Regions from separate parts of the Bacillus cereus group sp. N8 genome, predicted to be linked through region 2. Evidence: riboswitches for the same ligand, from Rfam matches in the RefSeq annotation. Region 2 holds a riboswitch; each other region holds the start of a gene.

Region 1 (3,191 bases), on a different contig from region 2:
AAAGCACGTCAAATGAAAGGTTGATCCCACATGTTTCATAAAAAGCCAACAGTTTGTAAATCACGTGCGAAAGAAATACAAACGTATGAAAAATCGTGGATTCATATGCCCTTTCCGGCAAGCGGAATGACAAATACGAAAAAATATATTGAGGTAGAAGGAGAAGTGTATTGTAATTCATGCATTCAAATAATAAGTAAAATAAAATAAAAAAAGCTTTGCGCTCACCGCGCAAAGCTTTTTTTCATATATTATAGACCAGCTTGCTCTTTTAAAGCTACAGCTTTGTCTGTACGTTCCCATGAAAGATCTACATCAGTACGTCCAAAGTGGCCGTAAGCTGCTGTTTGTTTGTAAATCGGGCGACGTAAGTCTAGCATTTTAATAATACCAGCTGGGCGAAGATCGAAGTTGTTACGAACTAGTTCTACTAGTACGTCTTCAGATACTTTACCAGTGCCAAATGTATCAACTGAAATTGATACTGGTTGCGCTACGCCAATTGCGTATGCAAGTTGTACTTCTGCTTTGTCAGCAAGACCAGCTGCTACGATGTTTTTCGCAACATAACGAGCTGCATATGCTGCAGAACGGTCAACTTTTGTTGCATCTTTACCAGAGAATGCACCGCCACCGTGGCGAGCGTATCCACCGTAAGTATCAACGATGATTTTACGTCCTGTTAAACCAGCATCACCTTGAGGTCCACCAATTACGAAGCGACCAGTTGGGTTAATGAAGAATTTCGTTTCTCCATCCATTAATTCAGCTGGAACTACAGCTTTAATTACATGCTCTTTTAAATCGCGATCGATTTCTTCCCATGTAACATCTGGATGATGTTGTGTAGAAATTACAATTGTATCCACACGTACAGGTTTACCATTTTCATCATACTCAACTGTAACTTGCGTTTTTCCATCCGGACGTAAGTATGATAATGTGTCATCTTTACGTACTTCAGTTAAACGGCGAGCTAATTTGTGAGCAAGCGAGATTGGAAGTGGCATTAATTCTTGTGTTTCATTACATGCGAAGCCAAACATTAAACCTTGGTCTCCCGCACCAATTGCCTCAATCTCAGCGTCAGTCATTAGACCTTCGCGTGCTTCTAGCGCTTGGTCAACACCCATAGCGATGTCAGCAGATTGCTCATCGATAGATGTTAAAACTGCACAAGTTTCTGCATCGAATCCATATTTTGCGCGTGTGTAACCAATGCCTTGAATTGTTTCACGAACGATTTTCGGAATATCTACATAAGTAGAAGTCGTAATTTCCCCCGCTACCAATACTAAACCAGTTGTTACAGTTGTTTCACAAGCTACACGTGCATTTGCGTCCTTTGATAAGATCGCATCTAAAATTGAATCAGAAATTTGGTCACAAATTTTATCTGGATGTCCTTCAGTTACAGACTCAGATGTGAACAGATGACGTTTTTTTGTCATGTGGTAAACCTCCCTACAGTAATTGTATATATTGTACGGAACTCATCCTTAATTTGCCACAAACTGCGACATACATTTATTCTCCCACACAAGCATACAGAAAAACCTTTCCCACTTAACATAGAGGAAAGGTTTAATTTGCTACTTGCATACTGCTTTTTGCCCTTTGCTCTTATCGTTCGAGACCATTAGCCTCGCACAGGTTTTAGCACCTATTCACCTGTATTTACCACTACAAGTGAGGTTGCTGGGCTTCATCGGGCCTGTCCCTCCGCCAGCTCGGGATAAGAGAGTATCCGTCCCAACCTATACTAAAGAAATGATATTCATTTGTCAATTAATATTCACATTTTCCTGAAAGTTTTTCTCAATACGTATGGAATGAAATATAAATAAGGAAATAATACATTCACACAAACAAAAATAAATAAATAGTATACATTATTTATATAATTGTGTTATACTCTTGATGGGGATTACGAGAAATATTTCATTAAATGAAAAGGATGGTATATAAATATGAGTACTGTGAATGTCCAAATTGGTTTACATGAATTATTGAACGGAAGCAATGCACAGATTCAACTAAGTGTTCCGCAATTAGTGGAAAAAGTATTAATGCGAAATGAAGGGAAATTAACTTCTACTGGTGCCGTTTCTGCTTCAACAGGAAAATACACAGGACGTTCTCCTAAAGATAAATTTATTGTGAAGGAAGCATCGGTTGCTGACAAAATTGCTTGGGGAGCTGTGAACCAACCGATTTCTGAAGAACATTTTAATAAATTATATACGAAAGTTTTAGAATACTTAAAAGAAAAAGAAGAGTTATTCGTCTTCAAAGGATTTGCTGGCGCTGACCGCAACTATCGCCTACCAATTCAAGTTGTTAACGAATACGCATGGCATAATTTGTTCGTACATCAATTATTTATTCGTCCAACTGAAGAAGAATTAGCAACTCATGAATCAGAGTTCACAATTGTTTCTGCACCAAACTTTAAAGCAGATCCAGCAGTTGACGGTACAAATTCTGAAGCATTCATTATGGTTTCATTTGAACAACGTATCGTACTAATCGGTGGTACAGAATATGCTGGAGAAATGAAAAAATCAATCTTCTCTATTATGAACTTCTTACTACCTGAACAAGACATTCTTTCTATGCATTGCTCTGCAAACGTAGGTGAAGAAGGCGACGTAGCATTATTCTTCGGTTTATCTGGAACAGGTAAAACAACATTATCCGCTGATCCAAACCGTAAATTAATCGGTGATGATGAGCACGGTTGGTCTGATAATGGCGTATTCAATATTGAAGGCGGTTGCTACGCGAAATGTGTAAACCTTTCTCATGAGAAAGAACCACAAATCTTCGATGCAATCAAATTCGGTTCAGTTTTAGAAAACGTTGTCATTGATGGTCAAACACGCATCGCTGACTATAACGATACTACTTTAACAGAAAATACACGTGCTGCATACCCTATGCATGCGATTGACAATATCGTACTACCAAGTGTTGCAGGACATCCAAATACAATTATTTTCTTAACTGCTGATGCATCTGGCGTATTGCCTCCAATCAGTAAGTTATCAAAAGAGCAAGCTATGTACCATTTCTTAAGCGGTTACACTAGTAAACTAGCAGGAACAGAGCGCGGCGTTACATCTCCGCAAGCTACATTCTCAACTTGCTTCGGTTCACCGTTCTTACCACTTGATGCATCTCGCTATGCT
Region 2 (3,191 bases):
TTCTTTTTTTCATAACGAGCTTAAGAACCGTTTTTAACTCAGACTTAAGACTGAGTTAAATTCAGCCTTTTGTAAAAACAGAAGGTAGGATAGGATAATTCCCTCTTTTATCACACATAAAAAGCCGTACAGAGAATATTCTCTGTACGGCTTCTGTTACTACGAATAACATCCATATTTAATCATGCTGTTTTATGATACTCTTTTTTTTCCGCCACTTTAGAAAATCTCGGGAAACCAATTAATATAGAAATGATTCCACATACTCCAACTAAGATCGGATAAAATGCATATGGTAACAATTCAACCGGAGATAACGCAGCAAATCCTGCCGCAGTTAACATTTGAGCACCATATGGGATTAACCCTTGTATACAGCAAGAGAAAAGATCTAGTACACTCGCTGATTTACGTGGATCAATTTCATATTGATCCGCAATGTTCTTCGCAAGAGGACCCGTAAAAATAATCGAAATCGTATTATTCGCTGTACACATATTCGTCATACTCACTAAACCAGCAATACCGAACTCTGCTCCTTTTTTCGAACGAATATTACGCGTTAAAAGATTCATTAAATATTGAATACCACCATTATATTGGATCAGTTCAACCATACCACCGATTAATATAGCAAGTAATACTAGCTCCATCATACTGCCCATGCCAGTCGTTACACTTTTAAAGAAACTTTCTAACGTGTAACTTCCATCTATAAGCCCTATAACACCTGATAATACAGTTCCACCAGTTAACACAATAAGTACATTCCAACCAAGTAACGCCGTAATAAGTACTCCTGCATACGGTAAAATCTTTATCCAGTCGAAACTATGGGCTTTAACTTGTGTATCACTTCCTAAAGTAATTATTACTAATAGTACAATTGTAATAATAGCAGCTGGCAATACAATTAAAAAGTTCGTTTTAAACTTATCTTTCATTTCTGTTCCTTGTGAACGAACAGCAGCAATTGTTGTATCTGAAATAAATGATAAATTATCACCAAACATCGCTCCGCCCACAACAGTAGCCATCGCAAGTGCAATTGAGATATCAGTTTGCCCACTAATCCCTACAGCAATTGGTGCTAGTGCTGCAATTGTTCCCATTGAAGTTCCCATCGCTAATGAAATAAATGCCCCTATAACAAAAATTCCAGCAACGATAAATCCTGGTGGCAAAATAGATAACGCTAAATTAACAGTTGAATCAACTCCGCCCATTCCTTTTGCTGTTTCAGAAAACGCCCCTGCAAGTACAAAAATTAATACCATAATCATAATATCCGGATTTCCTGCACCTTTAGCAAATCGTTCTACTTTCGCATTAAAGCTTTCTTTACGATTCATCACTAAAGCGACCCCTACAGCAATTGAAATTGCTACAAGTATCGGCAATTTATAGAAATCACCTGTAATAATTCCAGAACCAATAAATAGCGCCAAAAATATCCCAAGTGGTAATAAAGCCAAACCATTTCCTCTCGTTTCTTTCAAAGTACCATCTCTCCCTAGTTTCAACCTTTTTCTAATGAATAACAAAAGACCTCTTCCAATGAGAAGAGGTCTTATACATCTATAAGAAACGCTCTTCTCATCTTTCAAGCACATGCTTGCTGGATTTGGCACAGCACTCTGAAATCGAGTCCGCTGCCGAGGCATCGTAGGGCCAGTCCCTCCGCCTCTCTTTATAAGAAGGTTTCATATTTATTTTTTAATAATAATTTCTTCCCTAACTTTACTCGCTTACAAAACAAAAGTCAATTATTTTTTGTATAGATTTTTTTGGTAATTATGCAAAAATTTGAATACAACAATCATTTTAACTTTTCGATTTCTTTATCTAATATTGAAATCCAAGAAAATTCTTCATTTTTTATCGTTGCTACAATCCATTTTGTTATACGCCATGCTAATTCATATTCTTCCTTAGTAACATCACCTATATTATAGGCATCCTCTAACTCATCTTCATCCAATACATAAATCTCACCGCTCGGTAACAATACTACATCTAAGTATAAATCATCAAAATAAGGCAAACCACGATCGTCAATTTTAAATTCTTTCGTCACATCGATATAATATTGCACTAATTGTTTTTGATTGTCTAACATAGCTGTAATTGCAAAGTTTTTGTCGCTTATAAAATATTGCATCCATGTATACCCATCACCTGCAATGCAAATCTCTTTACTATTGTATTCTTTATAACTAGGCTCTCTCACCTTTTTTATATCCAATATTCCTAACATACCTGCTTCAACTCGTTTTACTGTGTATGTCTTCTCTATTAATCGCTTCCACGTAGAACCATCACCGTACTTACGTTTCATAACTTTCGCTCCTCTTCTACATACAGAAAAGCTCTCACATAATATGTGAGAGCTTTTCAAATCATAATTAAGCCGCTTGACCCTTTTCAGATATCTCTTTTAAATAGGCTTGTCCTTTTTCAGCGTCATATTGACCTTCCCACTTAGACATAACTACAGCCGCTAAAGAGTTACCTACAACGTTAACTGCCGTACGGGCCATATCTAGAATACGGTCAATACCTGCAATAAACGCTAAACCTTCAGCTGGAATACCTACTGTACCAAGTGTTGCTAATAATACAACGAATGATACGCCCGGTACACCCGCGATACCTTTTGATGTAACCATTAATACAAGTAATAACGTAATTTGTTGTGTAATGGATAATTCAATACCGTACATTTGCGCTAAGAAAATTGCCGCAATTGCTTGATATAACGTTGATCCATCTAAGTTAAATGAATAACCTGTTGGAATAACGAAAGATGTAATTGCTTTCGGGCAACCGAATTTCTCCATTTTCTCCATAATTTTCGGTAAAACCGTTTCTGAACTTGCTGTAGAATACGCTAAGATCAGCTCGTCTTTTAAAATTTTAAAGAATTGGAAAATGTTAATACCGAATATTTTCGCTGTAAGTCCTAATACGACCACAACGAAGAATATCATTGCTCCGTATACTACAATGAGTAATTTCCCTAATGGAATTAATGAAGCTAATCCGAATGTAGAAACTGTAACACCAATTAATGCGAATACACCAAATGGCGCAAACTTCATAACTTGGTTCGTTACATAAAACATTGCATCTGCTACACCTTGGAAAAATTGCAGAACTGGTTTGCCACGCTCACCAATTGCTGCTACACC
Region 3 (3,191 bases), on a different contig from region 2:
ATTTTCACATCATTCTCTTGCTCAATTCTTTCTAGCTCTAATTCAATTTTCCCTCTCATTTCATACCATCCTCATGTTTTGATTATTTCCCTGGAAATTCGACAAATATACGCCTGGTTTTATTATATATTAAAACAGCTGTCAGACAATTTCTGACAGCTCAATAAAGCACCTATTTTTTCTTTTCCATTACAGTAGCCGCAATGCGTTCAAACTCTTTTTGAATCTCATCTTTAAATGCATCCACTTTTGAATAATCCATAGCAGAAATATAAATTCTTTCTAATTTATCACGGACCGATTTTGCTTTTGCTAAGAAAGACATCGCCTCATTCATTTTTGTTTTATACTGAATTGATACGTCACGAATTTCTGTAGCATACTTCTCATCTGTCCCTGGTGTAACAATGAGGTCATACATATCAATAACCTCGTCACCTTCGCGACTTGGAAAGTATTCATGCGGTGCGGTGCTATCAAAAATTGCAAATCCCAGTTCTCTTACGATAATCATATCAAGACTATTCGGATCAAATCCACAATGATATACTTCTACTTCAAATCCTTTTTCTTCTGCTACCTTTGCTAATTTTTTAAGCATCGTTGATTTTCCAGAACCCGGGCGCCCTTTTATAAAATAGCGATGCGGGAGCCCTTCCGTTAAATTAGGAACGAAATCAACTGCTCCTTTCGGTGTAGCAGCTCCTAGGAATCGATGTTTCACAATCGAATTTTTTCCACTTTTATCTGTAAATAGTTTCTGTATAAACTGATCTGTTAATTTGTTTGCTTTATTAAAATCAATGTTACTAATATATATTTTTTCCCACTCATCATGTATTTCCAGAGCCTCTTTAAAACAACCGTAAGCTGCTTGAAAGGCTTTACTCGCCTCTGAAACGAATCGTTCAATCTCTAATTTTTTCTCTCTTAATTTACCTGCGTCCCAAGCAACACCTAAATTTATATACTCTTCAACAACTCCAGGCATTTTCGGCTCAATAACGTGCGGTGATGTACCGTCAACAATCCCTACTTTTAATTTTGGAATAATCACACCATCAACTGATTTATTGTCAGAAGAACAATGTAAAAGTTCAATATTATACCCTTTATCGACCCATTCACGCCCTATTGCCTTTATTAAAGAAGATTTTCCCGTTCCTGGGCCTCCCTTTAAAATAAACAACCTGTCTAGCCCCTTCAAATTCTCTTCGTATAAGCTGTGAAATCCTCTAGCTGTATTTCCACCAGCATAATAATTCAATACATTACCTGTCACTGCACTCACTCCTTCGCAGCATTCTATTTACATAAGCTACAATATGCGAGCCACCTTATTTGGGTGAATACCTATTTTGTATTGCACTAAAAAAGGAAATGAATTACAATTTAATTATTAAAAAAATCAAAATATTAAAACTGAATATATCTTTATCAAGAGAGGCAGAGGGACCGGCCCTTTGAAGCCCAGCAACCTCAGTTTATACAAACTGAATAGGTGCTAATTCCTGCAAAATGCAATGCATTTTGAAAGATAAAACTTAACCATTGTGTGCAAAACTCATCTTTCTTGATTATGAAAGATGAGTTTTTTATATTTTAAAACATATATTGGAGGTATTTAAAATGAAAGTAATCGACCTATCACAAACATTTGAAAACAATATGTCTCAATTTCCTGGAACACCAAAAATCCAACTAGAAGCAATTACAAACGTTGAAGAGACGGGCTATCAAGTTACAGATTTTCATTCTGTCGTTCATGTAGGTACACATTGCGATGCCCCTGCGCATTTCATTTCAGGTGCAACCACTATTGATCAATTACCCCTAAAACAATTTGTAGGTGAGGCCGTTCTTATCGATGTAACTCATATCCAAGAGAGAAAGTTGCCTAAGGAAGTATTGCATAATACCGATATAAAAGAAGATGATATTGTCATTTTCCATTCCAATCTATCTAATAAGTGGAATACAGCAGCTTATGAGAAAGAAGCGTTTTATCTTTCCGAAGAATTAGCTGAAGAACTGGTTCAATTAAAAGTAAAATCAGTCGGTTTAGATTTCATTTCTCCTGATGAGGTAACGACAGAAACATCACCGATTCACCACATATTACTAGGGAATAACATTTACTTAATTGAAAACTTAACAAATCTAGATGCTATTAAAGCGAAACGTTTCTTTTTCTCAGCAGCACCTTTAAAAATTAAAGATAGTGACGGTGCTTTCGCAAGAGCATTCGCTGTTATTTTTTAAACACGCCTACAAAAAAAGCAAAGATCATTTTTGACCTTTGCTTTTATATTTTTTATTTAAATTTAAAAAGAATTGTTCCACTCTTGGGCGTAACCAAGCTAAATAGTCTTTATCTTTCTTCTTTGTACAAGTTATCTCTTCTCCATCCACCATTTCGACAAGTTCTAGCTCTAACAATTGCCTCGTAAATGCTACCATATTTACTTCTTCAGCCGGATACTCTTCTTTTAATTTCTCCTCAATTTCTCCCAATAAAAAGCCGTCTCGCATCATTGCTAGTGCATCAATCCAAAGTGGCGGCATTTCATATGTTTCTCCTGTAATTGTATCTTTTACAATATAATTCAAGTTCTCTTTTCGAAATTGAATCGTGTGTAAACATACAGTCGAATTTAATGTTAATTCCATCATACCACCTCTTTCATAATATCCGCATAGAAAAAAGGATGCGCGTGCACCCCTTCTTTTCTTTTCATCACACTACCGAACCGTTACACGAGCTAAAAGCTCTATGTCGATATTTTCCTCCATTATAAACGAAGTGTTTTATAAAAAAAACCCTTCTTGAAACATTTTATAAAATGTTTATATTTACACAACAAGAACACTTTTCTGAAAAATAATTTCGTCTACTGCACTACACTGTTGGTAAATAAATTTCCACTTTCGTTCCTACACCCATACTACTTTGAATCGCGATACTCCCTTGATGTTCTTCAATAATTTTATATGTAATCATTAGTCCAAGACCTGTACCATTCTCTTTTGTTGTATAAAAAGCTTTTCCGATCTTTTCTATCTTCTCATTTTCTATCCCAAAACCTTGATCTTCAATAGAAATACACAAATTCTCTCCACCTTTTTCATATGCACGAATCTGAATATTCCCACCCTTTGGCATCGATTCTATTCCATTTTTGATAATGTTT
Region 4 (3,191 bases), on a different contig from region 2:
AATCCGATACTTGATCCAGCAAATATAATTGGGAAGATATGTCCACCGCGCCAACCTGTATTTAAACAAACGGCGGTAATACATAATTTTAAAACTCCTGAAAGAAGTAATACCCAAAAAGATAAATGGCTCCATTCAACAACTAAATCTTTTAATTGATGTTCCCCAGAAAATAATGTGTATGGGAGAAAAGTCCCCGCAATTCCTAATAAAACCCCACCTATAATTCCAAGTGTTAGTTTGTATTCGCGGAAAGGATGGATAATTTTCTCTAATGTAAATTCTACTTTGAAATAAAGGAAACCGACGATAGCACCGATACAAGCAAGAGGGAGAAAGGCGATCCATTCATTGATTGAAAGAGATCCTTCCCCAAAATCAACAATAAAAGATCCACGATTATCGAGTTTACTAAGCAATAAATAAACGGAAAAACCAGCAAAAGTAGTAGTTAGATATACAATTGCTTTTTTTCTTTTAGAAAACCCATTAATTTGTTCACCCTCATTTTCATTCGGAGCTAAATAACCGAATAATGGAGCGTTAAAAATGACGCTTAAAGTGGCACCAATTCCAACTTCTGTTAGTTCGTTCATTCCCTTTAAAGCGAAGTTAAAGCGATCCCCTACCCATGTACAAAGTCCACCGATAATTCCAACAAGTGCGGCCTCTGGACCTAGACTAGCTCCAAATATTAAAACAATAAGCGCAGTTAAAGTAGCTTTATGTACAAAACGGTATTCAATTCTACCTGTTTTTTTATATTCACCCATTACTTCTGGCATAAGACGTGGATATGTACCGAAGTATTTTTGTGTTAAACCAACGAGGATACCGCCGATGATTGTTACACAAAGAGTGTAATAAGGAGGAGAAGAGAAAACGTTAGGTAAATATCCCCAAATAAAGTGGATTCCGATATTTAGCGTAACTAAAAATAACCAAACTGTAGCCCCTACTATAGAGCCTAAAAGAATGCCATATAGGACGAGTATATAGTGCATGTCCTTTTTATTTTTCATGTTATACCTCCGTTATGTAAGTTTTAATGTAGAAAGGATTAAATATGCTAGTGTGAAATGAATTGAATATATATAGTATCTTTTTGAGAGGCTGGCTTATTCAATATAATGGAGTCTCTTGAGAATCTTGAACCTATACGCTTAAACTACTTATTTAATTCTATATATTGATCGAGGTTTTTAAAAGGTCTTTTTTAAATGAATATGGAATATATTTCTTTTGTTGTCTATATTAAAATTCATGAATTTGATTTAGAACATTCAGAAAAAACAATTGACATCAGGAAATTATTGCTATAAAATCAACGGTAATTGCATAGTCTTATCAAGAAAAGGTGGAGGGACAGGCCCGATGAAACCTTGGCAACAGCCGTATAACGGAATTGTGCCAAATCCTGCAGGTAATAATCCTGAGAGATAAGAAAGAGCCTTTAGAGCGTGTTTTCAAACTGCTCCTTTCTTGTTTTCAGGAAAGGGGCAGTTTTTTATTTTGTATAAAAGAAAGGAGAATGAGAGATGGGAGAATCATGGGGAAAAGGAACAATTTGTGTGCAAGGTGGCTATACGCCAAAGAATGGTGAACCGCGTGTTTTGCCACTTTATCAAAGTACAACGTATAAATACGATACCTCGGATGATTTAGCGGCACTATTTAATTTAGAGGCAGAAGGATATATATATACGCGTATTGGAAATCCTACTTTAGCTGCATTTGAGCAAAAGTTATCAGATTTAGAAGGCGGTGTGGGGGCTGTTGCGACAGCTTCTGGGCAGGCGGCCATTATGCTGGCAGTTTTAAATATTTGTAGTAGTGGAGATCATCTTCTTTGTTCTTCAACAGTTTACGGGGGAACATTTAATTTATTTGGAGTAAGTTTACGTAAGCTGGGCATTGATGTTACGTTCTTTAATCCAAATTTAACAGCAGATGAAATTGCGGCACTTGCGAATGATAAGACAAAACTCGTTTATGCAGAATCGTTAGGAAATCCAGCAATGAACGTTTTGAATTTCAAAGAACTTTCAGCGGCAGCAAAAGAATTAGAAGTACCTTTTATCGTTGATAATACATTAGCGACTCCTTATTTATGCCAAGCGTTCGAACATGGAGCAAATATTATTGTTCATTCTACGACGAAATATATTGATGGTCATGCAAGCTCTTTAGGTGGCATTGTAATTGACGGAGGAAACTTTGATTGGACAAATGGAAAATATCCTGAGCTTGTCGAACCTGATCCGAGTTATCACGGCGTAAGTTATGTACAAAATTTTGGAGCGGCAGCTTATATTGTGAAAGCGCGCGTTCAATTATTAAGAGACTATGGAAACTGTATGAGCCCATTCAATGCGTATATTAGCAATATTGGCTTAGAAACACTGCATTTACGAATGGAACGTCATAGCGAAAATGCTCTCGCAGTTGCCAAGTGGCTTGCTAACCATGAACGTATTGAATGGGTGAATTATCCGGGGTTAGATAGTAATGAAAATTACTCGTTAGCACAAAAGTATTTGAAAAAAGGTGCTAGTGGAGTTTTAACTTTCGGTATTAAAGGTGGATTAGAAGCAGCAAAAGAATTTATCGCAAATGTAAAACTAGCGACTCTCGTAACTCATGTAGCTGATGCAAGAACTTGTGTTATACATCCTGCTAGTACGACGCATAGACAATTAAGTGCTGAAGATCAGCGTTTAGCTGGTGTTACATCTGATTTAATTCGTTTATCGGTTGGTATAGAAGATGTTTCTGATATTATTGCAGATTTAGAAGCGGCATTAATCGGAGGCAAACAACATGCCGATCATAATTGATAAAGATTTACCAGCTCGTAAAGTATTGCAAAAAGAAAATATTTTTGTAATGACGAAGGAACGAGCAGAAACACAAGATATCCGGGCATTGAAAATTGCCATATTAAATTTAATGCCAACGAAGCAAGACACAGAGGCACAATTACTTCGATTAATTGGAAATACACCGTTGCAATTAGATGTTCATTTGCTTCATATGGAATCACATCTGTCTCGTAATGTAGCGCAGGACCATTTAACAAGCTTTTATAAAACGTTTCGTGATATTGAAAATGAAAGATTTGATGGGCTCATTATTACAGGAGCACCAGTTGAAACTCTTTCTTTTGAAGAAGTAGATTATTGGGAAGAGCT

The links. A riboswitch is a leader RNA that binds a small molecule or an ion and turns the genes downstream of it on or off. The one in region 2 is predicted to bind S-adenosylmethionine.
Positions count from the first base shown of each region.
Region 1: it holds a riboswitch for S-adenosylmethionine, as region 2 does, so the genes downstream of both, metK (methionine adenosyltransferase) here and JDS80_RS06080 (Na+/H+ antiporter NhaC family protein) in region 2, are expected to answer to the same signal.
Region 3: it holds a riboswitch for S-adenosylmethionine, as region 2 does, so the genes downstream of both, JDS80_RS13550 (cyclase family protein) here and JDS80_RS06080 (Na+/H+ antiporter NhaC family protein) in region 2, are expected to answer to the same signal.
Region 4: it holds a riboswitch for S-adenosylmethionine, as region 2 does, so the genes downstream of both, JDS80_RS10455 (bifunctional O-acetylhomoserine aminocarboxypropyltransferase/cysteine synthase) here and JDS80_RS06080 (Na+/H+ antiporter NhaC family protein) in region 2, are expected to answer to the same signal.

Region 1 covers NZ_JAEHBK010000006.1:33,230-36,420, reverse strand. The annotation lists gene JDS80_RS11605 (hypothetical protein) at 1-24, shown strand, start outside; gene JDS80_RS11600 (hypothetical protein) at 31-210, shown strand; gene metK (methionine adenosyltransferase) at 252-1,451, opposite strand; SAM riboswitch class I at 1,621-1,742, opposite strand; gene pckA (phosphoenolpyruvate carboxykinase (ATP)) at 1,971-3,191, shown strand, end outside.
Region 2 covers NZ_JAEHBK010000002.1:384,848-388,038, forward strand. The annotation lists gene JDS80_RS06080 (Na+/H+ antiporter NhaC family protein) at 183-1,499, opposite strand; SAM riboswitch class I at 1,594-1,699, opposite strand; gene JDS80_RS06085 (ribonuclease FAU-1 family protein) at 1,820-2,338, opposite strand; gene gltP (glutamate/aspartate:proton symporter GltP) at 2,406-3,191, opposite strand, start outside.
Region 3 covers NZ_JAEHBK010000007.1:153,122-156,312, forward strand. The annotation lists gene JDS80_RS13540 (nucleotidyltransferase domain-containing protein) at 1-59, opposite strand, end outside; gene JDS80_RS13545 (PRK06851 family protein) at 173-1,282, opposite strand; SAM riboswitch class I at 1,432-1,544, shown strand; gene JDS80_RS13550 (cyclase family protein) at 1,630-2,262, shown strand; gene JDS80_RS13555 (hypothetical protein) at 2,287-2,670, opposite strand; gene JDS80_RS13560 (ATP-binding protein) at 2,900-3,191, opposite strand, start outside.
Region 4 covers NZ_JAEHBK010000005.1:93,500-96,690, forward strand. The annotation lists gene JDS80_RS10450 (chloride channel protein) at 1-1,022, opposite strand, end outside; SAM riboswitch class I at 1,342-1,446, shown strand; gene JDS80_RS10455 (bifunctional O-acetylhomoserine aminocarboxypropyltransferase/cysteine synthase) at 1,539-2,837, shown strand; gene metA (homoserine O-acetyltransferase MetA) at 2,821-3,191, shown strand, end outside.